3 regions of the Mesorhizobium sp. CO1-1-7 genome follow, and region 3 is predicted to be linked to each of the others. Evidence: predicted binding sites of a transcription regulator. Region 3 holds the regulator's gene; each other region holds the start of a gene.

Region 1 (9,936 bases), on a different contig from region 3:
CGAACAAGTTCGAGGCGCTCGCCGCCCATGATTCCATGGTGTTCTCGCACGGTGCCATCAATGCCGCGGCCGCGGCACTGTTCAAGATCGCCAACGACATCCGTTTCCTTGGCTCCGGCCCGCGCTCGGGCCTCGGCGAATTGTCGCTGCCGGAAAACGAACCCGGCTCCTCGATCATGCCGGGCAAGGTCAACCCTACCCAGTGCGAGGCGATGACGCAGGTCTGCGTGCAGGTGTTCGGCAACAATGCGGCGCTTACCTTCGCCGGCAGCCAAGGCCATTTCGAGCTCAACGTCTACAATCCGCTGATGGCCTACAATTTCCTGCAGTCGGTGCAGTTGCTCGCCGACGCCTCGGTCTCCTTCACCGACAATTGCGTCGTCGGCATCGAGGCGCGAGAGGACAACATCAAGGCGGCACTCGACCGTTCGCTGATGCTGGTGACAGCGCTTGCGCCCACCATCGGCTACGACAACGCCGCCAAGATCGCCAAGACCGCGCACAAGAAAGGCACTACGTTGCGCGAGGAAGCGTTGGCAACCGGACTGGTCAGCGAGGCCGACTATGACCGCCTGGTGCGGCCGCAGGACATGACGCATCCGGGGTGAAGGCATTTTTCGGCGGGAGAATATCCTCACGCCAGCGCGTCGACCGACATGAATTTCCGCTTTTCACCGGTTCACAGAAACGTATTCCTGTGAACAATGTGTCGCCGGATAGGCAGCTTTGGTGAACAGTCGACATGCTCTATCTGACGGGGCATCAACCCCATTCGGAGAGCCACCATGTCCACAAACACCTCCTTCGCCGGCAGCGGCACCGCGTCCAACAGCTCTGTCACCATCCTTGTCGGCCGTATCCTGCTCGCGGTCATTTTCCTGCTTTCGGGATTCGGCAAGCTCACGGCCATTTCCGGCACCGCCGCCTATTTCGGCGGCCTCGGCCTGCCGGCGCCGACGGCGACGGCCGTCATCGTCGGACTGATCGAGCTGCTTGGCGGCCTTGCCGTCCTCGTCGGCTTCCAGACCAGGGTCGCCGCCTGGGTGCTCGCGATCTTCACGATCGCCACCGGGCTGGTTGCCCACACCGGCTGGGCCGACCAGATGCAGATGATCCAGTTCCTCAAGAACGTCGCCATCACCGGCGGTTTCCTGCTGCTGGCCTCCTCGGGTCCCGGCGCCTATTCGATCGACGCCAAGCGCGGCTGAGGTTTTTTCCTCCCAAGGATCTGAAACGAGCGGCGCGGAATTTTTCCGCGCCGCTCAGATCGCTGACAAACCCCGTCTATTTTAGGCGGGGTTTTGTTTTATGCGACTGAACGTGTTTGCGATTTCGCGGTCAGGACGATTTGACATGAGGTTGCAGGAGGCAGCGCAATGGTTTGCGGGCCTCAGGCGAGGCCTGGCTTTGGCTTTGGCCACAGGCAAAGGGCGATTTTCTTGATGTTCTGAGCCGCGGCTGCGATCAGGCACTGGCAGGCGACGCGAACGTGACTTCGGAAACGGGCGTAGCGGTGGCCATGCAGTTGCTTGGCGTCCGCGAAGGAGCGCTCGACGGTCTCCTTGCGGCGGCGGTAGATAAGCTTGCCCCAGCTGGTAAGGCGATTGGCGTCGATGCGCTCTCGCGCATCTTGCCAGACATGACGGGTGATGGTGCGTGTCGCGGCGGCGTTGGTCGTGCAGGAAGCCAGCAGCGGGCAGGCCTGACAGATGGCCGGGTCGCTCCTGTATTGGCGGTAGCCATTGCGATCGGTGGTGGCGTAGCTGAGAAGCTGGCCTTGCGGGCAGCGATAGCCATCCAGGTCCGGCTCATAGGCGAAGGCTGTCTTCCTCATCATGCCGGGCTTTGGCGGTGTTGGATTGCGATAGCCGGTGACGCCGAGGATGTCGCGGTCCTCCAAACCCTTGGCGATGCCAGCGGTTGCATATCCCGCATCGAGCCCAACCGCCCCCACCTGGAAGCCAAAGCGTTGGCGCTGCCGGTCGAGGCGGCCCAAATAGACGATCGAGTCATGCACGTTGGCCGGCGTGGCATAGGTGTCGGTGATGATGGCATGGGCGGCATCCACCGTGCGGTGGTCGAGATAGAAGAAACCCTTCGGCTTGCCGTCGCGTACCATGTAGCCACTGTCGGGATCGGTACGCGAGACCTTGGTCTGCTTCTCGGCAGGCTGGCGCTCCTTGTTCTTCAGCGGCTTCTTGCCGTGCTGGGCGCGGTCTTCCTCGATTGCGGCATCCAGCGCCTCCCAGTAGTCGGCGCGCGACTTGGCCACCACCGCGAGGTCGAAGCGGTTCTTGTTGGCGTTGGCCTTGAGATGCGTACTGTCCGTGTAGAGCACCGTGCCGTCGACAAGCCCATGCCGGATCGCCTGCTCGACGATCCGGTCGAAGATACCCTGCGCGATGGTCTCGTCCTGATACCGCCGGCGCCGGTTCTGCGACAGCGTCGAGGCGTCGAACACCTTGTCCGTCAGCTTCAGCCGCAAGAACCAGCGATAGGCGACGTTGACCTCGATCTCGCGCACCAACTGGCGTTCCGAGCGAACCCCGAACAGGTAGCCCACGAACAGCGCCTTGAACATCAAGGTCGGATCCAAAGGCGGCCGGCCATTGTCGGCACAGTACAGCGGCGCGGTCAGATCGTGGATGAAGGAAAAGTCGATCGCGCGGTCGATCTTGCGCAACAGATGATCAGCAGGAACAAGCTGATCCAACGTTACCATCTCGAGCGCGGTCTGTTCGGGGGCGGGTCGCTTCAACATGACCCAGAGAATCAAAAACCCCCGGCAATTGCCAGGGGTTTGTCAGCAGTCTGAGCGGCGCGGAATTTTTCCGCGCCGCTTTTTCGTTGTGTGCTTACAGGCCTGTAGCACGTCGCGGCGAATAGGATTCGCCCGACCTGCTGTAAGCTTCTGGTTTTATGAATGTCGTTGTCCCGGACCAAGGACACTCCCGGGCGACATGCATTAGACTGCAATGGTCGCCGGCGACCGTGCCGGCAAGGGAGGGAGCCATGGGTCGCAGTGCATTGCTTCTGGTTTCGCGGCTGCTGTTTGCCGTGCTGTTCGTGCCGTCCGGCTTCCAGGCGCTCGCCAACATCGCCGGCACCACCAGCTATTTCGCCGGCCTCGGCCTGCCGCTGCCGGCGCTCGCCGCCTGGGGCACCGGCCTTTTCGAGCTGATCGCGGGACTGCTGATCCTCGTTGGTTTGCAGACGCGGATCGTGGCACTGCTGCTGGCCGGCTTCTGCATCGCGGCCGGCTATATCGGCCACTATGGCCAAGGCGCCGAGGATGCGGCGCTCGCCTTCCTGCACCAGCAGATGCTGATGAAGGATATCGCGGTATCGGGTGGTTTCCTGGCGCTTGCCATGGCCGGCCCCGGCGCATGGTCGGCCGATGGGCGCGGCTTCGGCATAGGCGCCGACGCGACTTGACTACTTCGCCGACACGCTCTGCCCGCCCTCGACCGCCAGCACCAGGCGGCGGTTGGTGATGCGCGCCAGTTGCGCCAGCCGGCCGGCCGGGCGCTCGCCGTATAGGTCGGAGAGCGAGGCCGGCAGCACCAGCGCCAGCGCGCCGTTGGGGCGGCTTTCCCATTTCAGCCTCGGCATGATGCCAGGCATCGCGGCCGTCAGCAGATAGACGACGCGCATCATCGCTGCCAGTACGCGGGCGCGCTCCAGCAGGCGCGGCGGCGCCAACGCCCTGATTTCGGGCGCCACCAATTCATTGAAGACGCCATCGTGACGGTAGGCGTTGGTCAGCGCCAGGTAGGCGCGGCCGGGATGATCGACACCGATGAACGAGGCATGCGCGATGATGTTGAGCGACTGCTTGCCGCGATATTCCGGATGAGCGCGCCAGCCGATATCGGCGAGCAGGCAGGCGGCATGGCGATAGCGCGCTTCGTCTTCCGTCTCGTCGATGCCGAACGCCTTGAAAGCCTTGCCGGTCCATTCGACCAGGTCATGCGCGTGATGGACCGAACGCGAGCGCAGAAGCGCAAGCTCCTCGGCGGCCGAGATCAGCGGATCGGCCTTCTGTTCGGCCGCGTCGAGCAGCGAATAGAGGAAACCCTCACGCACGCCTTGTGCCGAAACGACGATCCTGGACGGCTGCATCGCCGTCATGATCTCCTGCAGCACGAGAGCGCCATAGGGCAGCAGCGAACGGCGGTTCTTGGAGACACCCTCGATACCCCTCACCTTTTCGACTTCGCCCCTGGCCACCTGCTTGAGGAAGTTCTGAGCGCTTTCGGCCGATATTTCGTAGTGGTGCATGACGCCGAGCGGGTAGTTGTTCATCTCCATATGCAGCCTGGCGAGGTTTCGCCAGGTGCCGCCAACAGCGTAGAAAGTCCTGCCTTGTCCGCCCTTCAAGAGCTTGGCCCGGGCCAGTTCCTGGCGCGCGATCTTCTGCGCCTGGACGAGCGAGTTCTTCGCCATGTCCTGCAGGCGCAGGCCGCCGAGCGGCAGCGTGATGCCGTCGCCGATCGCCTCGCCATCAATGTCTATAAGCTCCAGGCTGCCGCCGCCAAGGTCGCCGGCAATCCCGTTGGCCGGGTGGAAGCCTGAGATGACGCCGAGCGCGGAATAATGCGCTTCCTGGCGGCCGGAGAGCACACGGATTTCGGTCTTGAGCACATCCTCGGCACGATGGATGAAATCGGGACCGTTGATCGCCTCGCGGGCGGCGGCGGTTGCCAGCACGTACATGTGTTCGGCGCCAGCCTGGTCGGAGAGCGCGCGGAAACGGCGAAACTCCTCCATCGAGCGCGCCACCCCCTCGGGGTCCAGCTTCCCCGTCGACACGATGCCGCGGCCGAGGCCGGCCAGCATCTTTTCGTTGAACAGCATGGTCGGCGAGCGCGCCAGCCCCTCATAGACGACGAGACGGATCGAATTGGAGCCGATGTCGATGATGGACAGCGGTCGGCGGTCCTGCAGCCGGCCCTGGGAATTGGACAGCATCAGGTGGCGGCGTTCTTCTTGCGGCGCTTGAACTGCGCGATTCGCTTGGGCGCATGCGATTTCAGCGCGTCACCCCGTCCCGACAGGCTCGGATTGGTCATGAAATATTCCTGCGCGTTGAACGGTTCCTCACCCTCCTCCAGCACCACGCGCCGGGAGGTTCCATCTGCCAATACGTCGAAACTTTGCTGATTGTCCATGATGTTGCCCAGCATGATCTGGCCCAGAATCTGTTCATGCACAGTTGGATTGGTGATCGGCACCATGGTCTCGACGCGGCGGTCGAGATTGCGCGGCATGAGGTCGGCCGAGGAGATGTAGACAATCGCCTCGTCCGAGGGAAGGCCATGACCGTTGCCGAAGCAATAGATTCGGCTGTGCTCCAGGAAACGGCCGACGATCGACTTGACCCTGATGTTCTCCGACAGGCCCGGCACCTGCGGCCGCAGGCAGCAGATGCCGCGCACGACGAGGTCGATCTCCACTCCGGCGCGGCTGGCATCGTAGAGCGCGTCGATGATGATGGGATCGACGAGCGCGTTCATCTTCATCCAGATACGCGCCGGCCGTCCCTCCAACGCATGGGTGACCTCGTCCGAAATGTGCTGAAGGATGCGGTTCCTCAGCGTGAACGGCGAGATCGCCAGCCGCATCTCGGCGGTCGGCTCGGCATAGCCGGTGATGAAATTGAACAATTGGGCGACGTCGCGGGCGATCGTCGGATCGGTGGTGAAGAAGGACAGGTCGGTATAGATGCGCGCGGTGACCGGGTGGTAGTTGCCGGTGCCGAGATGGACGTAATTGCGCAGCTTGCCGTCCTCGCGCCGCACCACCAGCGACATCTTGGCGTGGGTCTTGAGTTCCAGGAACCCGAACACGACCTGCACGCCGGCGCGTTCGAGATCGCGCGCCCAGCGAATGTTGGCCTCCTCGTCGAAACGCGCCTTGAGCTCGACCAGCGCCGTTACCGACTTGCCGGCTTCGGCCGCGTCGACCAGAGCACGCACGATCGGGCTGTCGTTGGAGGTGCGATAGAGCGTCTGCTTGATCGCCACCACTTCGGGGTCGGCCATCGCCTGGCGCAGGAACTGCACCACCACGTCGAACGACTCATAGGGGTGATGGACGACGATGTCTTTCTCGCGAATGGCGGCGAAACAGTCGCCGCCATGCTCGCGGATGCGCTCGGGAAAACGTGGGTTGTAGGGGATGAATTTGAGGTCGTCGCGCGGAACGGAGACGATCTCGGAGATCTGGCTGAGCGCCAGCGGCCCGGTGAGCACGCTGATGCGGCTCGACGAGACGCCAAGCTCGCCGGCGACGAAATCGCGCAATTCCCCAGGCATCAGCTTGTCGAATTCGATGCGGATGACGGAGCCGCGGCGGCGGCGCTTCAGCGCCGTTTCGAACAGGCGCACGAGATCTTCCGATTCCTCTTCGACCTCGATGTCGCTGTCACGAATGATGCGGAACGTGCCGGAGCCCTTGACCTCGTAGCCGGGGAAGAGCTTGCCGATGTAGAGGCCGACCGCCTCCTCCAGCGGAATGAAGCGGACATGGTGCTTGCGGTCCGGCAGGCGGATGAAGCGCTTCAGCGCCACCGGCAGGCGCAAGAGCGCGCTCATCTCCTCGCCATTCTTGCGATGGCGAAGTTGCAGCGCCATCGAGAAGCCGAGATTGGGAATGAACGGGAACGGATGCGCCGGGTCGATCGACAGCGGGGTCAGCACGGGAAACACCTGCTCCTGGAAATGGTCTTCCAGCCAGACCTTCTCGTCCTTTGTCAGCGCGTCGCGGGTGATGGTTTCGATGCCTTCCTTGTTGAGCAGCACCGTGAGGGCCGACAGGCTCTTCTGCTGGTCCTCCTGCAGCCGCTCGACCTCACGCAGCAATTGTTCGAGCTGCTGTTCGGGAGTGCGTCCGTCCGGGCTCTTCAGCACGATCCCCTCGCGCACCTGGCCGGCAAGACCGGCGACGCGCACCATGAAGAACTCGTCGAGATTGGCGGCCGAGATCGACAGGAAGCGGACGCGCTCCAGCAGCGGGTGATGGGTGTTCAGCGATTCCTCGAGAACGCGGCGATTGAACTGCAGCCAGGAGAATTCGCGGTTGACGAAGCGGTCCGGGTTGCCTTCCGGGCTCGCTGCCGCGACATTGTTGAATTCGCTCTGTACCGGCTTCAGTTCGTTCATGATTCCTGCTCTTCCGCGCGCCTCAGCCGGTTAACCGGCTTAACTTATCCTGTGGCAGGCTTTTGCGACAGTTCTCTGACAGGCTTTTGCGACAGTTTGATTTCATCGAACTTGCAAACAGACTTGATATGATCCAGATGCAGAGAGACTGCGTTAAGGAGACGACGATGGCAGGCGGTTCCATTCCCCATTTCCAGAACGATGCGGGCCACCCGGCGATCGACATCGGAGTCAAGGAATTCATGTGCACGGGCGCCAACCCGCCTTTCGACCATCCGCATGTTTTTCTCGACATGGGCGACGACAATGAGAAAGTCTGCCCCTACTGCTCGACCCTCTATCGCTATTCGCCGAAGCTGAAGGCGACCGAAACGCTGCCGGCGGGCTGCCTCTACATCGACCAGGCCGCCTGACCTTCCGATCATGAGCGAGACGCGGTCCCGGCAGGTCATGGTCGCCGGGGCTGGCATCGCCGGGCTGACAGCGGCGATTGCCTTTGCCGAGCGCGGCTACTCCGTGAGGGTGTTCGAACAGGCGCAGCGTCTCGAAGCGGCGGGCGCAGGCATCCAGCTCTCTCCTAACGCGACGCGCATACTTCGCCAGCTTGGCGTGCTCGACATGCTTCTTGCCAATGCCGTCCAGCCGGAAGCCGTGGTGCTGAAGAACGCGGCGAGCCTGCGCCAATTGGCACGCGTGCCGCTTGGCGGAGCCGGCGAGGAACGCTGGAGGGCGCCCTATCTCGTGGCGCACCGGGCGGATCTGCAAGACGCCCTGATGGCGCGCGTTGCGCAACTGCCCGACATCCATCTCACCACCGGCGCGCAGGTCAGCAGCGTGGCCTCCGGTTCATTCGTTATCACCACGACAGACGGGGTCGGCCGCAAGGTCATCGATACCCAAGGATCTCTGCTGGTCGGCGCCGATGGCGTCTGGTCAGCGGTGCGGAGGTTTGCCAGTCCAGGCAGCGGAGCCGGCTTGGCGAACAGCCATTTCTCCGGCGAACTGGCTTGGCGGGCGACGGTGAGCGCAGACAACGAGGCGGGGCGAGCCTTCACCGCGATCGGCTCCCCTGACTGCGTCACCACCTTCCTGCATCCCGGCTTTCATTTGGTCGCCTACCCCGTGAGCAGGGGTAGCGCCTTCAACCTTGCCGCCTTCACCCGGGGCGAGCGCATCGCCGACGGGTGGTCACGCCACGCCGATCCCGCCATCCTTTCAGGCGCCATGCGCCGCTCCGCGCCGGCGCTGGCGCGTTTGGTGGAACTCGCTGGCCCGTGGACCGCCTTTCCTATCCACACGGTCGAACAGCGACGCTGGACCATGCCCGAAGGCATCGCGCTGATCGGCGACGCCGCGCATGCGATGACGCCGTTCGCGGCGCAAGGTGCTGCCATGGCGATCGAGGATGCCGCGACGCTGGCCAGCCTGGTCGCCGACATCCCCGGCGACCTGACGCAAAGCCTCATCATCTGGGAGAACCTGCGGCGGTCGCGCATCGCCAAGGTCATCCGTCGCGGCGCGCTCAACCGGCTTGCTTGGCATGCCCGAGGCCCGGTGGCGTTGGCCCGCAATCTGTTTCTGGCGGCACGACCGGGAGAGAAGCTCGCAGCCGATCTGGACTGGCTTTACGGGTGGGAGCAGCAGCGGATCATCCGTCGCTGAAAGGAGCCCGTGGCAAAGCTAATTATACAGCCGCATCGACAGCCCAAGCGAAACCGGCAGCGGGTTCCACCAGCCGGTGCGCAGGCCGGCAGCGCGCAGTGCCGCCGCCGTCCAGGTGTTGCAACCGATCAGCGCGTTGAAACGGCCATTCGCCTCAAAGAAGCGATCGAAATTGGAGTAGGCGGCATTGTCGATGACGATCGGACCGTTCGGCCCCTCTTGAAAGCTCGCTTCGATGAAATCAAGCAATGCGGCAAAACGGTCTTCGCCCACGTCGAAGCCGGCGACATCGGGGTGCGGCTCGGGAATATTGCCGGCGACGGCGACATGCATCACCGACGCATCGAGCGTCAAAGCCTTGAACGCGGGCAGCGCCTTCAATTGCGACCATGTCGGCGTTTCCAGGTAGAAGGCGCGCCCACCCCAGCCGAAGACGAGGTAGCGCACTTCGGGCGCGTCCGAAGGCAGGCCGGCATCGGCAAGAAAACGAAAGCGCCGGCGCACCTCGTCGTCCACGGGAATGGCGATGTCGGTGTGGATCGGATTTTTCAGCACCAATATGTGCCGGATGCCCTCGCCCGCCGCGGCTGCCGGCCAGAGCGGCCGCGGCACCAGCGTGCCGAGCGACACGGCGAGCACCAGTGCTGCAACCAGAATGGCCAGGAAACGCAGGAGTTTTCTCATCGGTGCGGCTTCGCGATTCCGTCGCGGCTCAATGAAGAAGATCATTTATCGGATCGGCCAGACACTAAAAAGCCCGGCCGTGGCGCGACCGGGCTTTCTCGACTTGGCGTCAGTCCGCTCAGTGCAGGATCTGCGACAGGAACAGCTTCGTGCGTTCGTGGCGGGGATGGTCGAAGAACTCGGCCGGCGTGTTCTGCTCGACGATCTGGCCCTGATCCATGAAGATCACCCGGTTGGCGACTTTCCGTGCAAAGCCCATCTCGTGGGTGACGCACAGCATGGTCATGCCTTCCTCGGCCAGCCCCACCATGGTTTCCAGCACTTCCTTGATCATTTCCGGGTCGAGCGCCGAGGTCGGCTCGTCGAACAGCATGATGCGCGGGTTCATGCACAGCGAGCGGGCGATCGCCACGCGCTGCTGCTGGCC
Region 2 (9,936 bases), on a different contig from region 3:
CCGCGAACTATCTCACGACACTGGCGCAGCGCCGCCCTCTTCCGTGCGCCGCGCGATGAACGCGTCGAGCACGCCTGACGTGGCGGCCGCCGCGGCCGGCGGCTCAAAATCGGCAAGGGTGCGCTTCCAGATGCCGGTGGCGCGTTCGGTCGCGGTCTTCGAGCCGCTTTGCGTCCAGTTGCCGAAATTCGACCAGTCGGCCACCAGCGGCTCGTAGAAGGCGGTGCGATAGCGCGCCATGGTGTGGCCGGCCGAGAAGAAGTGGCCGCCCGGCTGCACTTCGGCGATCGCCTCGAAGCCTATTGCGTCGTCGTCGCCGGGGGTCGCCGCACAAAGTTCCGCGACCGTCTGCAGCGCCTCGATGTCGGTGACCAGCTTTTCCAGGGAAACGCTCAAGCCCCCTTCCAGCCAGCCGGCCGCGTGGATGCAGACGGTGGCGCCCGCCAGCACCGAGCCCCACAGCGCGAACTGCGTCTCGTGCGCGGCCTGCGCGTCTGAAATGTTGGCCGCGCTGCCGCCGCCCGAGCGCCAGGGCAGACCGGTGAAGCGCGCCAGCTGGCCTGCGCCCAGCGTGGCTTTGACGTGCTCCGGCGTGCCGAAAGCCGGTGCGCCCGATTTCATGTCAACATTGGAGGAGAAGGAACCATAGACCACCGGCGCGCCCGGCCGCACGATCTGCGCCAGCGTCAGCCCGGCCAGCGCTTCGGCATGCTGCAAGGTCAGCGCGCCGGCCACGGTGATCGGCGCCATCGCACCGGCCAGGCAGAACGGCGTGATGATCAGGACCTGGCCCGCCTTGGCGAAATCGATGATGCCTTGCGCCATCGGAATGTCGAGCTGGCGCGGCGAGTTGGTGTTGATGACGGTGTAGCAATGCGCGCCCGAGCGGAACTCGTCCTCGGACAGCCCGCGCGCCAGCCTGATCATCTCGAAACTGTCATCGACCTGCGGCGTGCCACGCGCGAACACGAACGGAAATTTGTCCGACAGAGTCAGCTGCGCCCGGTTGACGGCATAGTGGCGGAAACGATTGTCGATGTCCTGCGGTTCGATGCACGGCCCCAGCATGTGCAAGACGTCGAAATGCTGCACCAGCTTGATCAACTCCTCGAAGGCGACCAGCGTCCCGGGCCGCCGGCCGCGCTCGAGATCGGTGACATTGGGCGCGCCGGAGCCCGCCAGGAATGTCATCGAGCCCAGTTCGAGCGACAGGTCGCGATCGCGCGCTCCGGCATAAGCGTGGATCGATCGCGGCGCCGAGGCTAAGGCTGCCGCCACCATGTCGCGACCGATGCGCACCATATCGGTGTCGGGGTCGACCAGGGCGCCGGCGCGGGCGAGCACCTCGCGCGCCTCGGGCAGCAGCACCTTGATGCCCAATTCTTCCAGCACGCGCAGCGCCGTGTCGTGGATCGACGCCACCTGGTCGTCGGAAAAGATCGGCTGCGGCAGGAATGGATTCTTCAGCGACCGGTAATTGGGCTTGCGGCTCGATTCGCTGCCTGCCTCGCCCATGCGTCCGCGCCGGCGTTCGCGCCTGGTATCCCGTGCAGCGTCATCGACCATCAGAAACTCCTCCTCATTGCCGCATCGCCCTGCCCTGGGGACCGTAGGGCGAGGCCGCGATGACCCGCGCCGTCCGTTCGACGCCGACAATGTGCACGCAAAGCGCCATCCCCTCCCCAGCGAAACCGTCGTCCACCAACGCCAGCGCGACGCTCTTGCCGATCGTGTAGCCAAATCCGTCCGAGGCGCCGACAACGCCGCCCCGATGACCACGGCGCGACAGTGCGGCTTCATCCCTCCCGGTCAGTTCGAAGCCGGCATCATATCCGTACTAGACATAAGTGCCTATTATGCCAGGGACGCTCCATGGGAGGTCACCAATTCCCGCTCTCCAGCGTTTTTTATCAGCACATGGAGATACCGGCTGACCCGTGTCGCCCTCTGTCACGCAAGCATCATGTTGACGCCTTAGATCGCTTTCGGGGAGGCACGCGCGGCATCATCGATGCGGCACCTCTTTTTCATTTTTCCTTCGGCCGCTCCGGCGTGCTTCGTCACAAAGAGGATTGTCCATGAAACACCTGCACCGAACCGCCTCGCTCGGCGTCGCGCTGGCCTTGTTCACCGCCCTCACCCCGGCGCTTGCCGATGGCGTGGCCTACATCAACAAGGGCCTCGTCGGCGTCGGCCGCATCCCGGCCGACCAGCGCGACAAGTTCGGCGAGACCTTCGGCTCGGGCTCGGGCATGGCGATCGACATTTCGGGCTGGACGCATGATGCCGGCACCTACAAGGGATCGCTCTGGCTACTGCCCGACCGTGGCTACAATGTCGCCGGCACCACCGACTACCGGCCGCGCCTCAACACCATCGCCATCGAGTTCACGCCTGTCGCGCCGGGCGCTGCTCCCGCCGCCGGCCAGGAGCAGACGGGCGTCAAGGCGACGCTTGCCGACACCATGCTTCTCACAGACGACAAGGGCGCCGATGCCACCGGCCTCGATCCGCTGTCGGACGTACGCGCCGCGGCCGGCGACATGCCGATGCTGCCCGTCGCCACCAATGGCAAGCTCGCGCTCGACAATGAAGCCATCGTACGGCTGCCGGACGGCTCGATGTTCATCTCCGACGAGTACGGCCCCAACATCTACAGGTTCTCCGCGCAAGGCCGCCTGATGTCGGCGACCCAGCCGCCTGCGGCCCTCGTGCCGATGCGCAAGGGAGCGCCGAACTTCTCCTCCGACAATCCCGGGCCGGGCGCCGCCGACCCTGATCCGAAGGATCCCGAAACCGGGCGCCAGAACAATCAGGGCCTCGAAGGCATGGGGATCACGCCGGACGGCAAGTTCCTGATCGCTGTGCTGCAGTCGGCTCCGAGGCAGGATGGCGGCGATTCACCCTCGACACGGCAGAACACGCGGGCGCTGGTCTATGATGCCTCCGACCTCGCCCATCTGAAGCTCGCGCATGAATATGTCGTGCCGCTGCCGGTGTTCAAGGATGCCAAGGGCAAGACCAAAATCGCCGCGCAGAGCGAGATCGTGGCGCTTTCGGCCACGTCCTTCCTGATGCTGGCGCGCGACAGCGGCAACGGCCAGGGCCTGAAGAAGGGTGACGCTTCGCTCTACCGCCAGATCAACATCGTCGACGTCTCCGGCGCGACCGACATCGCGGGCGGCGCCTTCGATGCGGCCGACAAGCCGGTCGCGCCCAAGGGCGTGCTTGATCCCTCGGTGACGCCGGCCAAGCTGACGCCGTTCATAGACATCAACGACGCCACCGCGCTTGGCCACTTCGGCCTGCACAATGGCGGCGCGAAGGACCACAACGAGCTTTCGGAGAAGTGGGAAGCGATGTCGTTGGTCAGCGTCCTCGATCCCAAGCTGCCCGACGACTATTTCCTGTTCGTCGGCAACGACAATGACTTCCTCGCCCAGGACGGCTTCCAGGTCGGCGCGCCTTACAAGGCCGACGACGGCGCCGATGTCGACACCATGTTCCTGGTCTATCAGGTCACGCTGCCAGGTCTCGGCAAGAAGTAACGACCACTGCTCAAGCGGGCGCGCCTGGCGCGTCCGCTTGAGCAGGTCGCGAAGCCCTACTTCAGGAATTCCGCGTCCTTCGGCACGCCGGCATCGATCGGCTCGGCCGTCCTGCTCGACACGGCCATGATCTTGCCGGCTGCCGACAGGTTGGGCCGCACGAAGACCTGAGCGGGAGGTCGATGATGTCCTGGTTCATAAGCGCACGCAGCCGGACGACGCGTTCTTGCCGATCGAATTCCATTCCGGCGAGCCCGGCCGATCGACGGTCACTGCGCCTCGGCGCAGGGTGCATCTCGGTCCGGCCTGCGGTATCGTCGCGGGCCAGAGTCACATTTGCCAGGTTCGCCGCCATGGACGAAAAAATGCCCGCACGCCGGCGTACCGGCGACCTGACCAGCGGCCCGATCCCGCGCACGCTGCTGCTCTTCGCCCTGCCGGTGCTCGGCTCCAACGTGCTGCAATCACTGAACGGCTCGGTCAACGCCGTCTGGGTGGGCCGCTTCCTCGGCGAGTCGGCGCTGACCGCGACGTCCAACGCCAACCTCGTTCTGTTCCTGATCCTCGGCACGGTGTTCGGCATCGGCATGGCGGCCACAATCCTGGTGGCGCAGTCGGTCGGCGCCCGCGACCTGCCCGAGGCGCGCCGCATCGTCGGCACCAGCGCCACCTTCTTCTTCCTCGTCTCGGTGGTGTTCGCGGTCTGCGGCTGGATCTGGGTCGATGCCATCCTGGGCGCGCTCGGCACGCCGGCCGACGCCTTGCCGCTCGCACGCTCCTACCTGCGCATCATCTTCGTCGCCGTGCCGATGATGAACCTTCTGTCCTTCGTCATGACCGTGCTGCGCGGTGCGGGCGATTCACGCACCCCCTTCATCTTCATGGCATTGGCGGTCGTGCTCGACATCGTGCTCAATCCCCTGCTCATCCGCGGCATCGGCCCGTTTCCTGAACTCGGCATCGCCGGTTCCGCCACCTCGACCCTGATCGGCCAGACCGTGAGCGTCGTCGCCATCCTCGTCGTGCTCTACGTGCGCAAGCATCCGTTGCGGCTGGCCGGCGCCAATCTCGTCCTGCTGCGCCCGGATGCGGCGCTGCTGCGCATCGTCGTCTTCAAGGGCGTGCCGATGGGCCTGCAGATGATCGTCATCTCGGCGGCGGCCCTGACGGTGATGGGCATCGTCAATTCCTACGGTTCGCAGGTCGCCGCCGCCTACGGTATCGCCGCGCAGCTCTGGACCTACATCCAGATGCCGGCGCTCGCCATCGGCGCCGCGGTCTCTTCCATGGCGGCGCAGAATGTCGGCGCCGGTCGCTGGGACCGGATCGGCCGCATCGCCGCCTCCGGCGTCGGTTTCAACCTTGTCCTGACCGGCGCCCTCGTCGCGCTGCTATGGGTCTTCGACCGTTCGATCCTGAGCCTGTTCCTGAGCAGCGACAGCGCGGCGATCGATATCGCCGCCCATATCAACACGGCCGCGTCCTGGTCGTTCATCCTGTTCGGCATCACCATCGTGCTGTTCGCCACGGTGCGCGCCACGGGTGCCGTGATGCCGCCGCTGATCATCCTGGTGATCTCGGTGCTCGTCGTGCGCACCGGCTTTGCCTATTACATGCGCGGCGTGATCGGCGAGGAAGCGCTGTGGTGGAGTTTTCCGGCCGGTTCGATCACCTCTCTGATCCTGGCCGCGATCTACTACCGCTTCGGCGGCTGGCGCAGCTTGCACATGATCGAGAACAGGCCGGCTGCCGGCGAACCGCCCGACACCGGCCTTGGCATGCCGCGCCAGCGCGCGAACATGGCGCCTGAAACGCCGAACGGCTGATGCCGGGCCGCCTTGCCGAGGTGCCTTGCCGGCGTGCCTTGCCGGGCTGGCGCGGCGGTCTCAGCGCCTCTGTCCGAGCCCGAAGGCGAGCGCCACCAGCGCGAACGCGATGATCATGGCCGCGAAGGCCAGGCTCGCGACGACAGCACTGGCATAAGTCGACACGACGCCGATGCCGATGACAGGCAAGGCGTTGCCGACAAAGCAGCAGACGAAGAAACTGGACACGACCTCGGCGCGGCGATCCCGCGGCGCGATCTCATTCACCACTTGCAGGCCGCCGCGATAGCCGAGCGCTGCCGCCACGCCGCAGCAGGCCGTCGCCGCGATCATCAGCGCCATCGAGGCCAGCATCTGCGCCGCCACCACAAGCACGGCGCTTGGGATCATCAGGGCCAGCGCGGCCAGCATCGCCTTGCTGCTCCCCATCCGCGCCAGCGCCACGATGCTGATCGCCGCGACCATCGCCAGTTCGAAGAACAGCGCACCGGCCACGGCGTGGTTGGCCTCATGCAGTTGCTGCGCCAAGATACTCGGCGCCACCGCCGCATAGAAGCCGACCAGCGCCATCGCGCCAAAGCCGGTCACCGCCGGCGCCACGAAGCGCGAGCGGATCTGCGCCGGCACGGAAAGCCGCGGCCGCATGGAGACCTTGCCAAGGCCGCCTGGCTTCATCACCGTTTCGCGCGTGCGCCAGACCATGATCGTCACCACCGCGAGCGTCGCCAGGTAGACAATGAAGACCAGACGCAATGGCCACGGCTCGTATTGGGCCAGCAGCCCCGAAACAAGCGCCCCGAAACCGAGGCCGAGAAAGTTGGTGCTGGTGGCGATGACGCTGGCGCGCGACCTGCCGGCCTCTGGAAGAAGCTCGGCGATCCACGCGGTTCCCGTCCCAGCGCCCACGCCGATGCCAAGTCCGCTCAGGATCCGCGCAACCTCGAGCGACGCGACATTGCCGGCAAACAGGAACACAACCGCGCTGATGACGGCGACGATCATGGCTGCAAGCGCCGCCGGCCGGCGCCCGACGACATCCGAAACGCTGCCGAACACCAGCAGGGCGCCGAGATTGCCGACGACATAGACCGCGTAGATCAGCGTCAAGGTGATCTGCGAAAAGCCGAATTGCTGCTTGTAGACGATATAGAGAGGCGTCAGCACCGTGCTGCCGGCAAACAGCACCGCGATCATCGCCGCGACGGTCGGAATCGCGAGGACGTCGCTGCCGGCTTCGTTGTGAGTTTGCGCCAGATCGCGAAAGGCCATGGCCAACCTCCTCACCAGGTTCAGGGGTCGCGACGTTAACGCGTCCTCACCGCCGACGTTCCGGTGGACGGCCAGGCTCCTGACACCACGGTGGGCATTGCCCGGCCAGGCAAGCCGATGATCGTAAAAACGTGGATCGGGGCCAGCGGCCCCGATCCATCACGGCACCCTTTACCGTTAGACGTAATCAGTCCTGTTTGCAGAAAAAGCCGGGCCTACTTGCAGGAGAAACCAGGTGCGATCTTGCACTTGCCGGGACGCGGCTTGTGCGGCGGGCGGTGGTGGGGAGGACGGTGATGGGGCCGATGATGCCAGTGCGGCGGCCGATGCGGCGGGCGCACGATGATAACCGGCGGATGCACGACTTGGGCCCGCGAGAGATAGCCGGAACTGGCCCAGCCGCTGACACCGCCGCCATGGATCCTGCACCAGCCCGGCTGACAGCCGGTCACGTCGACCCTGAGACCGGCCGGCAACGTCCCGACCTTGGCGTATCCCGCGCCAGGTCCGGTACGCACGTTGAGGCTCGTCGTGGTGTGGGCGCCGTAGGCGAAGGCCGCGGCGGACGTCCCGAAGACGGCGGCCAGAATGGTCGCTATCGCAAGCAGAAATCGAAATCTCATCAGTCCCTCCATCGAGCGCCGGCCGTTCGACTGCTTCGGCCGGGACTGCATCGCAAGGGGAGAGGCTGGGCAGGGAAAAGTCAACAAGTTACCAAGGCCAATCACCACGATCACCGATCCGGGTGGAAGTTTCCCCTGATATAGTTGAGGAATTTTGCGTACGCCGTTTATCGGCATGCCAACATCCGCTAACGATTTACTATCTTTCGGCAATTCGTCGCGGACCGAGGTGGTGATCATGGGCAAGGGCAGGGTCGAGGCATTCACCGACGGCGTGGTGGCGATCATCATCACCATCATGGTGCTGGACTTGAAGGTACCGGAAGGCGAGGATTTTTCGGCGCTGCTGCCGCAGTGGCCGGTCTTCCTGTGCTACGTGCTTTCGTTCATCAATGTCGGCATCTACTGGAACAATCTGCACAACATGTTCCATACCGTGCAGCGTGTCGACGGCCGCGTGCTGTGGGCGAACCTGCATCTGCTGTTCTGGTTGTCCCTGATGCCGGTGACGACCGCCTTCATGGGCGAGAACCATTTCGCCGCGGTTCCGGTCGCGGTCTATGGTTTTGACCTTGTAATGTGTGCGACCGCCTACAGCATCCTGGTCATTGCGCTGCATCGGCTGCATGGGCCGGACACCGCATTCGCCAAGGCAATCGGCCGCGATCGCAAGGGAAGGATTTCGCTCGCCGTCTACATAGCGGCCGTTGGGCTGACCTTCCTCGACCGGTGGATCGGCGTGGCGCTCTATGTCGCCGTCGCCCTGATCTGGCTGGTGCCGGACACGCGCTTTGCGCGGGTGATCGAAAAATAGCGATCTGCCTGACGCAATCCGAGAGGGCAAACCGCTTCACACGTTTCGTGGAATTGCCTAACCGCGCATCGCCTTCAGCTTTTCCGCCACCGAAGCGGCCAGATCGGCGTAGCGCTCTTCCAGCCGCTCCGCCACCTTGATGATCGAGAAATCATGGCCGAACTTTTCCAGCGCCATGCGCAGTTTCTCGACGAACTCGGCCTGTTGCTCGAGCGCCGAAAACAGAGTCTTCACCTGGGCTTCGCTGATATCGGGGTTGGCCAGCATCTGCGGCACCTCGCGCCCCATCCGGTCGCCGGTGGCGGTCTGTTCCTTCAGAATTGCAACCCAATCCGTCAATCGGAAATCTCCTTTTTGGCGTCGTAGCATGCGCAGCCCCGACCGGGCCGGTCAACCCGACAAGCCCGACGGAGGCTTGCGCAGGCCCGTTCCGGCGCTAAGTTCGGCGCCATCAAAAAAGGAAACCATCGCCGATGATCGCCGACACCGAGATCCAGACCGCCCTGCCAGCGCTTGCCCCTGGCAACACCGCCGTCATCACCGGCGCCGCCAGCGGCATCGGCCTTGCCGCGGCCAAACGGCTGGCGCTGATGGGCATGAAGATCGTGCTGGCCGACATTGGCGGGCCGCGCCTCGACGATGCCGCGCGGGCCGTCTCCGCGATTGCCGGTGACGACGCCGTGCTTGCCGTCGCGTCGAACGTTTCGAAGGCCGATGAGGTCGATCGCCTCGCCGACCGGGCATTCGGCGCCTTCGGCGAGGTCTCGCTGCTGATGAACAATGCCGGCGTCGGCGACAACCCCGGAAAGCCCTGGGAAAACCGCGACGGCTGGAAGCGGCTGCTCGACATCAATTTCTGGGGCGTCGTGCACGGCGTCGAAGCTTTCGCGCCGCGCATGCTGGCGTCGGCCAAGCCGGGCCTGATCGTCAACACCGGCTCCAAACAAGGCATCACCACACCGCCCGGCAACCTCGCCTACAACGTTTCCAAGGCTGGCGTGAAGACCTTTACCGAGGGCCTGGCGCATGCGCTGCGCAATGAGCCCGGCGCCCGCCTGTCGGCGCATCTGCTCATCCCCGGCTTCACCTATACCGGCCTGACCGAGGGCGCGACCGAAAAGCCGGCTGGAGCGTGGACGGGCGAACAGGTGATCGATTTCATGCTGGAATCGCTGGTCGGGGGCGACTTCTATATCCTGTGTCCCGACAATGAGACGGCGCGACCCATGGACGAAAAGCGCATGGCCTGGGCGATCGGCGACATGATCGAAAACCGCCCTGCCCTGTCGCGCTGGCACCCCGGCCACAAGGATGCATTCGCGGCGTTCATGAAGCGATGAGCATGTCCCGAACATGGCCGCTGTGCGGATCACATAACTCGAACACCGGCGGAACTCTCGAAAATTGACCGCGGGTTCAGCCGCCGGCGCTTCGTGCCACCTCTTTTTTCGGTTTGCGTTTTGCCGCCACGACTTTCTTTGCGGCCATGGTCGCGACTTTGTCGTCATGCCGCTTCGCCGCGACCTCGCATTTGGCGCGGATTTCCTGGACCTCGGCTTCAGTCAGGTGCTCGATGCCGATGAAGGTGTTTTTGGCCTCGCTCACCCGTATCAATTCGTCGAGCTTGGCCTGGATCGCGGCGCCGTCCCGATTCTGGGTGTTTTGGATGAGAAACACCATCAGGAAGGTGATGATCGTGGTTCCGGTGTTGATCACCAACTGCCAAGTGTCGGAAAAATTGAAGAACGGCCCGCTCACCGCCCAGACGATAACGATCAGGCAACACACCGCAAATGTCAGCGGCAGTCCGGTGAGATGGGCGATCTGGTTGGCGAATTTGGTGAAAAGCTTCTCGA
Region 3 (9,936 bases):
GCAGTTGATGACGCGCAAGAGCCGCCTGGTCGCCACGGACGGATCGGTGCATCTGGTCGGCTCCAGCACCGACATCACCGATGTCAAGGCGCGCGAGCAAGCTCTGGAAGAGAGCATGCGCGAGAACGAGGTGTTCCGCAGCCTGATCGACAACGTACCGGTGTCGATCTACGCCAAGCGCTCCGATCTCAGGCAATTCTATGTCAACAAGGGCTGGTGCGATCTCACCGGCTTCAGCAAGCAGGAGGCGATCGGCAAGACCGACGTCGAGATCTTCGGGCCGGATGGCGAGGCCTTCGTGGCCAGCGATCTCGCCGTGCTGCGTACCGGCGAGACCCAGGAGATCGAGGAGACGGTGCGCCTTCCAGACGGCAGCGTCAGGCATCAGTTCGCCCGCAAGGGCGCAATGATCGCCTCTGACGGTTCGCTCTACCTGATCGGTTCGACCACAGATATTACGGAACTCAAGCAGCGCGAGGCAGAGCTCAGCGAGGCGCGCCGGCGCGCCGTGCTCGCCGACCGCGCCAAGTCGGAGTTCCTCGCCAATATGAGCCACGAGATCCGCACGCCGATGAACGGCGTGCTGGGCATGGCTGAACTCCTGGCCAAATCCAATCTCGATCCGAAGCAGAAGACATTCACCGACATCATCGTCAAATCGGGCAACGCGCTGTTGACCATCATCAACGACATCCTGGATTTCTCCAAGATCGATGCCGGCCAGCTGGTGCTCGACCCGGCGCCCTTCAATCTCGCCGAGGCGATCGAGGACGTGGCGACGTTGGTGTCGACACGGGCCAAGGAAAAGGATCTCGAGCTCATCGTGCGCATCGAGCCGCGGCTCGAAAGCCTGTTCATCGGGGATGTCGGCCGCATCCGGCAAATCGTCACCAACCTGCTCGGCAATGCGGTGAAGTTCACCGATGAAGGCCACGTGCTGGTCGACGTGACCGGCGAACGGGTTCCAACGGGAACCAGGCTGACGATCTCGGTCACCGATACCGGCATAGGCATCCCCGAGGAAAAACTGAAACTGGTGTTCGAGAAATTCAGCCAGGTCGATACGTCCTCGACAAGGCGCCACGAGGGCACCGGGCTTGGCCTTGCCATCACCTCGCGGTTGGTCGACCTGATGGGCGGCGACATTGGCGTCGAGAGCGCCGAAGGCAAGGGGTCAACCTTCTGGTTCACCGTAACGTTGCCAGGGGCCGGGCAGCAGAGCGGGCAGCGCATCACGCCGGTGGACGTGACGGGCGCACGCGTGCTGATCGTCGACGACAACGCCGTCAACCGCGCCATCCTGACCGAGCAGATGACCTCGTGGACGTTCGATTCCTGCGCGGCCGAAAGCGGCGCCGAAGGTCTCAAGGTGCTGATCGCCGCGGCAGCTTATGGCGTGGCGGTCGACTGCGTCGTGCTCGACTACCAGATGCCTGAAATGAGCGGCGCCGAAATGGCGCGTATCGTGCGCAACACCGAGGGCCTCGCGGACACGCCGATCATCATGCTGACATCGGTCGACCAGTCGCTTGCCAACACCAGCTACCGCGATCTTGGCATCGACGCCCAGCTGATCAAGCCGGCGCGCTCCTCGGTGCTCCTGGAAACGCTGGTCGCGACCATCCAGCGCCATCGCCACGCCACCAGCGGCCACGCCGTTCAACCGCTCGCGGGCGAGGCGCCCGAGGCGTCCCGGCCGCCGCCCCTGGCACCATCCGAGCAGCGCGCACAATTGCAGCCGCCACAGGTTCGCCCCAGGCTGCCTGCGACGGCCGGCGGGCACAGGCTGGATATCCTGGTAGCCGAGGACAATGAGGTGAACCAGATGGTGTTCACGCAAATCCTCGGCGAGACCGGCTATGGTTTCGAGATCGTCGGCAATGGCCGCAAGGCGCTCGACGCCTTCGGCACGCTCAATCCGTGCATGATCCTGATGGACGTCTCGATGCCGGAGATGAGCGGTCTCGAAGCGACGGCCGCGATCCGCCTGCTGGAGCAGGAGACCGGCACGCATGTGCCGATCGTCGGCGTCACCGCGCATGCGCTCAAGGGCGACCGCGAGCGCTGCCTGGAGGCAGGCATGGACGACTATCTGCCCAAGCCGATCAGCCCCAGGGCCCTGCTCGAGAAGGTCGAGCGCTGGGTCGGCGCCGGCCGTCAGGTCCACCGCAACGCGGGATAGAGCCCGCGTCGCCTGAATTGCAGGATCCGGGGAGGCAACAAGGAATCAGCGGAGATTCGCTGCTACCGCTGCGTGCAATGACTATGGTGCGATCGCGCCATATCAAAGGCCGTGTCCAGCCGGAACAATAGCGAAATCGAATTCCGCTCTTCTCAGTTACGGGCGGGAGCAGCGACCGCCTGCAAGAAACAGTGTCACTCTACCCCAACGGACCTGTTTTTGGCGATGGCCCGGCCATGACACGCTCTGGCTGCGAGCAACGCGCTCCCGTCCGGATTTTCTTCATTTGGGAAAAGCCTGGTCGAGTCCGGGGTGATTCCAGCCGTCGAACGGCTCAAGCCCCTGATTCCGGCGGCAAACTCGGACCGCGCCGCGAGCGCCCGAGATCAGCGTCTTTCGCGTTACCGGCAACGCGTTACCGGGCTGACATGAAACTGTCATGCGACTGTTATAATCGAAGGCTATTGGCCTCAGCGGGCGCCGGCAAGAAGTGGCGCCGAGAGACCATCTTCCGAACAGGAGCAGGCCACATGAGACATTTCATCCGCTCGGCGGCCGTTGCGATTGCAATGGCTGCGGCGTCCACCCTCACCCTTTCCGCAGCAATGGCAGCTGACCTTTCCGGCGCCGGCTCGACCTTCATCTATCCGGTGTTCGCCAAATGGGCCGACACCTACAAGAAGGATACCGGCATCGGCCTCAACTATCAGTCGATCGGCTCGGGCGGCGGCATCAAGCAGGTCATCGCCAAGACCGTGACCTTCGGCGCCACCGACAAGCCGATGTCCGACGCCGATCTGGAAAAGAACGGCCTCGTGCAGTTCCCGATGGTGATGGGCGGCATCGTGCCGATCGTCAACCTCACGGGCATCAAGCCGGGCGAACTCGTCCTCGACGGCAAGACGCTGGCCCAGATCTATCTCGGCGCGATCACCACATGGGACGATGCCGCGATCAAGGCCCTGAACCCGGACCTTAAGCTGCCGTCGACCGCTATCGCCGTCGTTCATCGTTCGGACGGCTCGGGCACGACCTTCAACTTCACTGACTACCTCGTGAAGCTCTCGCCCGACTGGAAGGACAAGGTCGGCTCGGATACGGCCGTCGAATGGCCGACCGGCGTCGGCGCCAAGGGCAGCGAAGGCGTTGCCAACACCGTCAAGCAGACCGACGGCGGCATCGGCTACGTCGAATATGCCTATGCCAAGCAGAACAATCTCTCCTACTCCAAGATGCTGAACGCCGCTGGCAAGGTCGTCGAGCCGTCGCTCGAATCCTTCGGCGCGGCTGCTTCGAACGCCGACTTCAAGGGCGCCAAGAACTTCAACGTCATCATCACCAACGAGCCCGGCGACGCCACCTGGCCGATCGCTGCCTCGACCTGGGTGCTGATCCACAAGACCCCGGACGATGCCGCGGCCACCGGCGAAGCGCTCAAGTTCTTTGCCTGGGCCTACAAGGACGGCAAGGAAACCGCCAAGGCGCTCGACTACGTGTCGATCCCCGACAGCGTCGTCGACCTGATCAAGGCTTCGTGGAAGGCCGACATCCAGGCCGGCGGCAAGCCTGTCTACGCCGGCGAGTAATATCTTTCTGGAGGAGCGCCGCCCCGCGGCGCTCCTTTTCATTCAACACAAAGAGCCGAGCTTGACATGAGCGCAGCCCAGGAAGCCTTGCCAGCCGTTCGAGGTTCACGTGACGCCACCGTCAGACGGTTCGCGTTGACCGATTCGATCTTCCATGGGCTGACCCGCGCCGCCGCCATTCTCGTGCTGGTGCTGCTCGGCGGCGTCGCCATCTCATTGTTCGCCGGTTCCTGGCAGGCCCTGTCGACCTTCGGCTTCTCCTTTCTGACCACCGAGAGCTGGAATCCCGTCACCGAGAAATTCGGCGCCTTGGCGCCCATCTATGGCACCATCATCACATCGGCCATCGCCATCCTGATCGCCGTGCCGCTCGGCATCGGCATCGCCATTTTTCTCACCGAGCTTTGCCCGCGCCCGCTTCGGCGCCCGATCGGCATGGCCGTGGAACTGCTGGCCGGGATCCCCTCGATCATCTACGGCATCTGGGGCCTTTTCGTGCTGGCACCGTTCCTGCAGACGACAGTGCAACCATTCATCATCAGCGTGTTCCATGGCATTCCCGGCCTTAGCAGCCTGTTTGCCGGTCCGCCCTACGGCATCGGCCTGCTGACCTCGTCGCTGATTCTCGCCATCATGGTGCTGCCCTTCATCACCTCGATCACCAAGGATGTGTTCGACACGGTGCCGCCGGTGCTGAAGGAGTCCGCCTACGGCATTGGCTGCACGACCTGGGAAGTGACACGCCGCGTCGTCATCCCCTACACCCGCATCGGCATCATGGGCGGCGTCATGCTTGCGCTCGGCCGTGCACTCGGTGAAACCATGGCGGTCACCTTCGTCATCGGCAACGCCCACCGGATCAGCGCCTCGCTGTTCGCGCCGGCAACGACGATCTCGGCAACCATCGCCAACGAATTCACCGAAGCCGTCGGCGATCTCTACACCTCCTCGTTGGTGGCGCTCGGTCTGATCCTGTTCGTCATCACCTTCCTCATCCTTGCCATCGCCCGCTACATGCTGATGCGCATCGATGCCCGTACCGGAGTCTGACCGATGTCGACAGCCGCATCGCTTCACCAGAGCCGCAAGCGCAAGAACGGTGTGATGATGACGCTCTGCGTCATCGCCGCCGGCATCGGCCTTGCCTGGCTGGCACTGATCCTCGGCGCGCTGCTCTATAAGGGCCTGTCGGGCGTTTCGCTCTCAGTGTTCACGGAAATGACCCCGCCGCCCGGTGATGCCGGTGGCCTGCTCAACGCCATCTACGGCAGCATCGTGATGACCATTATCGGCATCGTCGTCGGCACGCCGATCGGCGTGCTGGCCGGCACCTACATGGCCGAATATGGCCGCTTTTCGAAGCTCACCACCGTGGTGCGCTTTATCAACGACATCCTGCTGTCGGCGCCCTCAATCATCATCGGCCTGTTCGTCTACGAATTGATGGTGCGGCCGATGGGGCATTTCTCGGCCATCGCCGGTGCCGTGGCACTGGCCATCCTGGTCATTCCCGTCGTGGTGCGTACCACCGAGGACATGCTCAACCTTGTGCCGAACGCTTTGCGCGAGGCCGGCACGGCGATTGGCGCGCCGCGCTGGGTGGTGATTCGTTCGGTGGCCTACCGCGCGGCGATGTCCGGCATCGTCACCGGCATATTGCTGGCCATTGCCCGCATTTCCGGCGAGACGGCGCCGCTACTCTTCACAGCGCTCAACAACCAGTTCTGGTCGAGCAATCTCAATGCGCCGATGGCCAGCCTGCCGGTGACCATCTTCCAGTTCGCTCTCAGCCCTTACGAGGAGTGGCAGCAACTGGCGTGGACCGGCGCACTCATAATCACATTGACGGTTCTCGCGCTCAGCATCTTTGCGCGCAGCCTGACCGGACGCAGAGAGGACAAATGAGCCAGATGTTGTCTCCAGACATGACGATTGCGACAGAGGCAGCCGCCAAGGCGAAGATCGAGGTCAAGAACCTCAATTTCTACTACGGCCAGTCGAAGGCGCTGAAAGACATCACCTTGTCGCTGCCCGAGCGCAGCGTGACGGCCTTCATCGGACCGTCGGGTTGCGGAAAGTCGACGCTGCTGCGCGTCTTCAACCGCATCTACGAGCTCTACCCCAAGCAGACCGCCGAGGGTCAGGTGCTGCTCGACGGCCAGAACGTTCTCGACCGCTCGCAGGACCTCAACCTGTTGCGCACCAAGATCGGCATGGTGTTCCAGAAGCCGACGCCGTTCCCGATGTCGATCTATGAGAATATCGCGTTCGGCGTCCGGCTCTATGAGAAGATCGGCAAGGCCGAGATGGACGGCCGTGTCGAGCAGGCGTTGAAACGCGCCGCGCTGTGGAACGAGGTCAAGGACAAGCTCAATGCCAGCGGCCTCAGCCTGTCGGGCGGCCAGCAGCAGCGGCTTTGCATCGCCCGCACCGTGGCGGTCAAGCCGGAGGTCATCCTGCTCGACGAACCGGCCTCGGCGCTCGACCCATTGTCGACCGCCAAGATCGAGGAATTGATCGACGAGTTGCAGGCCGACTACACGATCGTCATCGTCACCCACAACATGCAGCAGGCCGCGCGCGTGTCGAAGCAGACGGCTTTCATGTATCTGGGCGAGCTGGTCGAATTCGACAAAACCGAGAAAATCTTCACGTCGCCTCGCGAGAAGCGCACGCAGGACTACATCACCGGCCGCTTCGGCTGATCTCACGCATACGAGGACCAGGATCATGGCCGAACACACAGTCGCAGCCTTCGACGAGGATCTCGGACAGATCAGCAGGCTGATCAGCGACATGGGCGATCTCGCCGGCACGATGGTCGGCGGCGCCACCAAGGCGCTGCTGAATTCCGACAACGCGCTGGCACAGCGCGTGGTCTCCGACGACGCCATCATGGACGCGCGCCAGCGCGAACTCGATGATCGCGCCATCACCCTGATCGCCAAGCGCCAGCCGATGGCCGACGATCTGCGTCATGTCGTCGGCTCGATCCGCATGGCGGGCGATCTCGAACGCATCGGCGACCTTGCCAAGAACATCGCCAAGCGCGTCGGCTCGGTCGGCCTCACCGCCACGCCGCGCGACCTGTCGCATTCCATCGACTCCATGGCGCAGCTGGTGCTGATCCAGGTGCAGGGCGTCGTCGAGGAATATGCGGCCGGCGATGCCGCCGCCCTCGCCAAGCTCAGGAATGACGACGAACGCATCGACGTCAAATACACTTCGGTCTTCCGCGAACTCCTGACCTACATGATGGAGGATCCCCGCAACATCACGGCTTGCACGCATCTTTTGTTCTCCGCCAAGAATCTCGAACGCATCGGCGACCATGTGACCAACATCGCCGAGAATGCGTATTATGTGCTGACCGGCACGCAACTGCCCGCCAACCGTCCGAAGCAGGACGAGACGGCGATGTCGGTGCCGGCGGCTTGACGGCAGGGATGATCGATCGATGATCGCGCCACGCATCATGGTGGTGGAGGACGAGGAGCCGCTGGGCGTGCTCCTCCGCTACAACCTGGAGTCCGAGGGTTACCAGGTCGAGGTGGTGACACGCGGCGACGAAGCCGAGATACGCCTCCAGGAAAACGTGCCCGACCTCCTGGTGCTCGACTGGATGGTGCCGGCGGTTTCCGGCATCGAACTCTGTCGGCGCCTGCGCATGCGGCCCGAGACGGAGCGATTGCCGATCATCATGCTGACGGCGCGCGGCGAGGAGAGCGACCGCGTGCGCGGCCTCTCGACCGGCGCCGACGACTATCTGGTCAAGCCGTTCTCGACGCCGGAATTCATGGCCCGGGTCAAGGCGCTGCTGCGCCGCGCCAAGCCGGAAGTGCTGTCCAGCGTGCTCAAGGTCGGTGACATCGTGCTCGACCGCGAATCGCACCGGGTCTATCGCAAGAAGAGCGAGATCCGGCTCGGACCGACCGAGTTCCGGCTGCTCGAATTCATGATGCGCCATCCCGGCCGCGTGTTCTCGCGCAGCCAGTTGCTCGACAATGTCTGGGGCGAGACGATCTACATCGACGAGCGCACCGTGGATGTGCATGTCGGCCGCCTGCGCAAGGCGGTCAACAATGGCCGCATGCCCGATGTGATACGCACCATCCGTGGCGCGGGCTACGCAATCCGCGAGGATTGAGATCAGGCCACGTTCTTGCCGGATCTCACCTGCACGCCCGGCGCGAAGATCTCCTGGTCGACGAAGGTGAGCGCGCGCATGGCGCAGCCCTCGCGGATCAGCGGCAATTCGTTCGGCTCTGTATCGAAGGAAATCGACGTCGAATGCTGGCCGCCGGCGGTCTGGGCGATGGCCTCACGCAAGGCCGGCTCGATCAGATCGAAGGCGGCGGCGCTGACGCCGACCATCGCAACCGGCGCCGGATCGATCAGCGCGAACAAGCTGCCAAGGCCATAGCCCAGCGCCTCGCCGGCCTTGCGATAGGCCTCGCGCTCCGGTCCGTCTCTTTCGCGCGCCGTGGCCGCCAATGCGCGCATGTCGGCGTCGCTGACGTCGACCGGTTTGGCGTCCTCACCCATCTGTCCTGCATTACGCCAGATGGCATAGTTGCCGGCATAGGCCTCGACGCAGCCGCGCCGCCCGCAGCGGCAGAGCGCGCCGCCGGGGCGATGGATCATGTGGCCGAACTCGCCGCCTGAGGAATGGGTGCCGGTGAACAGCTCGCCCTTCAGCACTAGGCCCATGCCGATGCCGTGCGAGAGCAGGATGGCGATGAAGTCGTCGCGGTAGCGCTCGGGGTCGCGCCAGCGCAGCGCCACAGCCATCATGTTGCAGTCGTTCTCCATGGTGGCGGGGATGCCGAATTCGGCTTCGAGTATATCGGCGAAGGCAATGTCCGTCTGCGGCGTGATCGGCGACCACAGCATGGCGCGCGCCTCGGTGTCGGTGATGCCCTGGATCGCCAGCGCGATGCGGGCAATGCTGGCGACATCGAGGTCGGGATCCTCGAGGCGGCGCCGGACGATGGCCACGCATTCGCCGATCAGCGCCTCGCGCGACATGGTCAGCGTGTCCAGCCGGCGCTGCTCCTCCGATATCACCTGGCCGGCGTAGTCGATGACGGCGACGGAGAGGAAATTCAGCGACAGCACCACGGTCATGACCGCCGCGGCCTCGGGGTTGAGACAAAGGCCCACCTGCGGCCGGCCGCGTTTCAGTGAGCCGGCCTCGTTCGGCTTGCCTTCGCTCAGGATACCTTCGCCGATCAGGTCGGCTGATATCGCCGATATGGTCGAGTGGCTCAGGGCGGTGGTGGCGGCGATCTCAGTGCGCGAGGGCTGGCCACCCCGGCGCACGGCTCCAATCACCATTGCGCGGTTGCGCCGGCGCAGATCGTCGTGGCGGATTCCGACCGACATGATTTCCCTCCCCGTCGCCGCGGTTCTTGACGCCCCCTCGAACACCTCCGGCACGGGTCGAATACTGGCAGAAGCGGCTGGGGCTGTCATTTATTTATTGCGGGGCTCGAAAAAAGGCTTCCGGCACCTCAAAATCCGTCAGAATCGATGTTGACAGTGTTCCGGCGATGGACCAGTGTTTTTTCGAGGCTCGAAAAAATTAGGGCCTTTGTGCCGGCCTTAGGGCCAGTTTGGTCGCGCCACACGCGGGCGCAGGGAGGATATCATGAAGAGATTCACAGTCGCCATTCTGGCGGGTGTCGCCATGTCGCTGACGCTGGCGTCGGTCGCGCAGGCAAAGGACAAGGTCATCGGCGTGTCGTGGTCCAACTTCCAGGAGGAGCGCTGGAAGACCGACGAGGCGGCCATGAAGAAGGCGATCGAGGCCGCGGGCGACAAGTACATTTCCGCCGATGCGCAGTCCAATCCCGGCAAGCAGCTGACCGATGTCGAGAGCCTGATTTCGCAGGGTGCCAATTCGCTGATCATCCTGGCGCAGGACGCGTCGGCCATCGGCCCGGCGGTACAGAAGGCGCTCGACGAGGGCATTCCGGTCGTCGGCTATGACCGCCTGATCGAGAACAAGGACGTCTTCTACCTGACCTTCGACAACAAGGAAGTTGGCCGCATGCAGGCCCGCGAAGTGTTCAAGGTGAAGCCTGAGGGCAATTACGTCTTCATCAAGGGCTCCGGCGCCGATCCGAATGCCGACTTCCTGTTCTCGGGCTCGATGGAATTGCTGAA

What was found. Region 3 encodes PhoB, which activates phosphate uptake and scavenging genes when phosphate is short. Its sites were predicted from a motif close to TGTCATNNANCTGTCAT; they were not measured.
Region 1: LB516_RS04770 (RNA degradosome polyphosphate kinase) is a predicted target of PhoB. The motif match lies at 7,228-7,244, and genes of this name have one in related genera.
Region 2: LB516_RS25960 (esterase-like activity of phytase family protein) is a predicted target of PhoB. The motif match lies at 1,949-1,965, and genes of this name have one in related genera.

The regions. Positions count from the first base shown of each region.
Region 1 is NZ_JAIUHA010000002.1:266,351-276,286, forward strand. Features, by position in the region: gene fumC (class II fumarate hydratase) at 1-608, shown strand, start outside; gene LB516_RS04750 (DoxX family protein) at 786-1,208, shown strand; gene LB516_RS04755 (IS1182 family transposase) at 1,391-2,761, opposite strand; gene LB516_RS04760 (DoxX family protein) at 3,013-3,435, shown strand; gene ppx (exopolyphosphatase) at 3,436-4,971, opposite strand; gene LB516_RS04770 (RNA degradosome polyphosphate kinase) at 4,971-7,163, opposite strand; gene LB516_RS04775 (zinc-finger domain-containing protein) at 7,331-7,576, shown strand; gene LB516_RS04780 (FAD-dependent monooxygenase) at 7,587-8,825, shown strand; gene LB516_RS04785 (TIGR02117 family protein) at 8,844-9,509, opposite strand; gene LB516_RS04790 (amino acid ABC transporter ATP-binding protein) at 9,628-9,936, opposite strand, start outside.
Region 2 is NZ_JAIUHA010000013.1:95,188-105,123, forward strand. Features, by position in the region: gene LB516_RS25950 (trimethylamine methyltransferase family protein) at 13-1,566, opposite strand; gene LB516_RS25955 (glycine cleavage T C-terminal barrel domain-containing protein) at 1,580-1,813, opposite strand; gene LB516_RS25960 (esterase-like activity of phytase family protein) at 2,079-3,548, shown strand; partial or broken gene LB516_RS29190 (L,D-transpeptidase) at 3,724-3,803, opposite strand; gene LB516_RS25965 (MATE family efflux transporter) at 3,902-5,374, shown strand; gene LB516_RS25970 (MFS transporter) at 5,435-6,643, opposite strand; gene LB516_RS25975 (SH3 domain-containing protein) at 6,859-7,266, opposite strand; gene LB516_RS25980 (TMEM175 family protein) at 7,505-8,080, shown strand; gene LB516_RS25985 (hypothetical protein) at 8,138-8,419, opposite strand; gene LB516_RS25990 (SDR family NAD(P)-dependent oxidoreductase) at 8,554-9,420, shown strand; gene LB516_RS25995 (low affinity iron permease family protein) at 9,497-9,936, opposite strand, start outside.
Region 3 is NZ_JAIUHA010000008.1:250,277-260,212, reverse strand. Features, by position in the region: gene LB516_RS19490 (PAS domain-containing protein) at 1-2,182, shown strand, start outside; gene pstS (phosphate ABC transporter substrate-binding protein PstS) at 2,713-3,768, shown strand; gene pstC (phosphate ABC transporter permease subunit PstC) at 3,835-4,818, shown strand; gene pstA (phosphate ABC transporter permease PstA) at 4,822-5,673, shown strand; gene pstB (phosphate ABC transporter ATP-binding protein PstB) at 5,670-6,473, shown strand; gene phoU (phosphate signaling complex protein PhoU) at 6,499-7,206, shown strand; gene phoB (phosphate regulon transcriptional regulator PhoB) at 7,226-7,915, shown strand; gene LB516_RS19455 (ROK family protein) at 7,918-9,153, opposite strand; gene xylF (D-xylose ABC transporter substrate-binding protein) at 9,419-9,936, shown strand, end outside.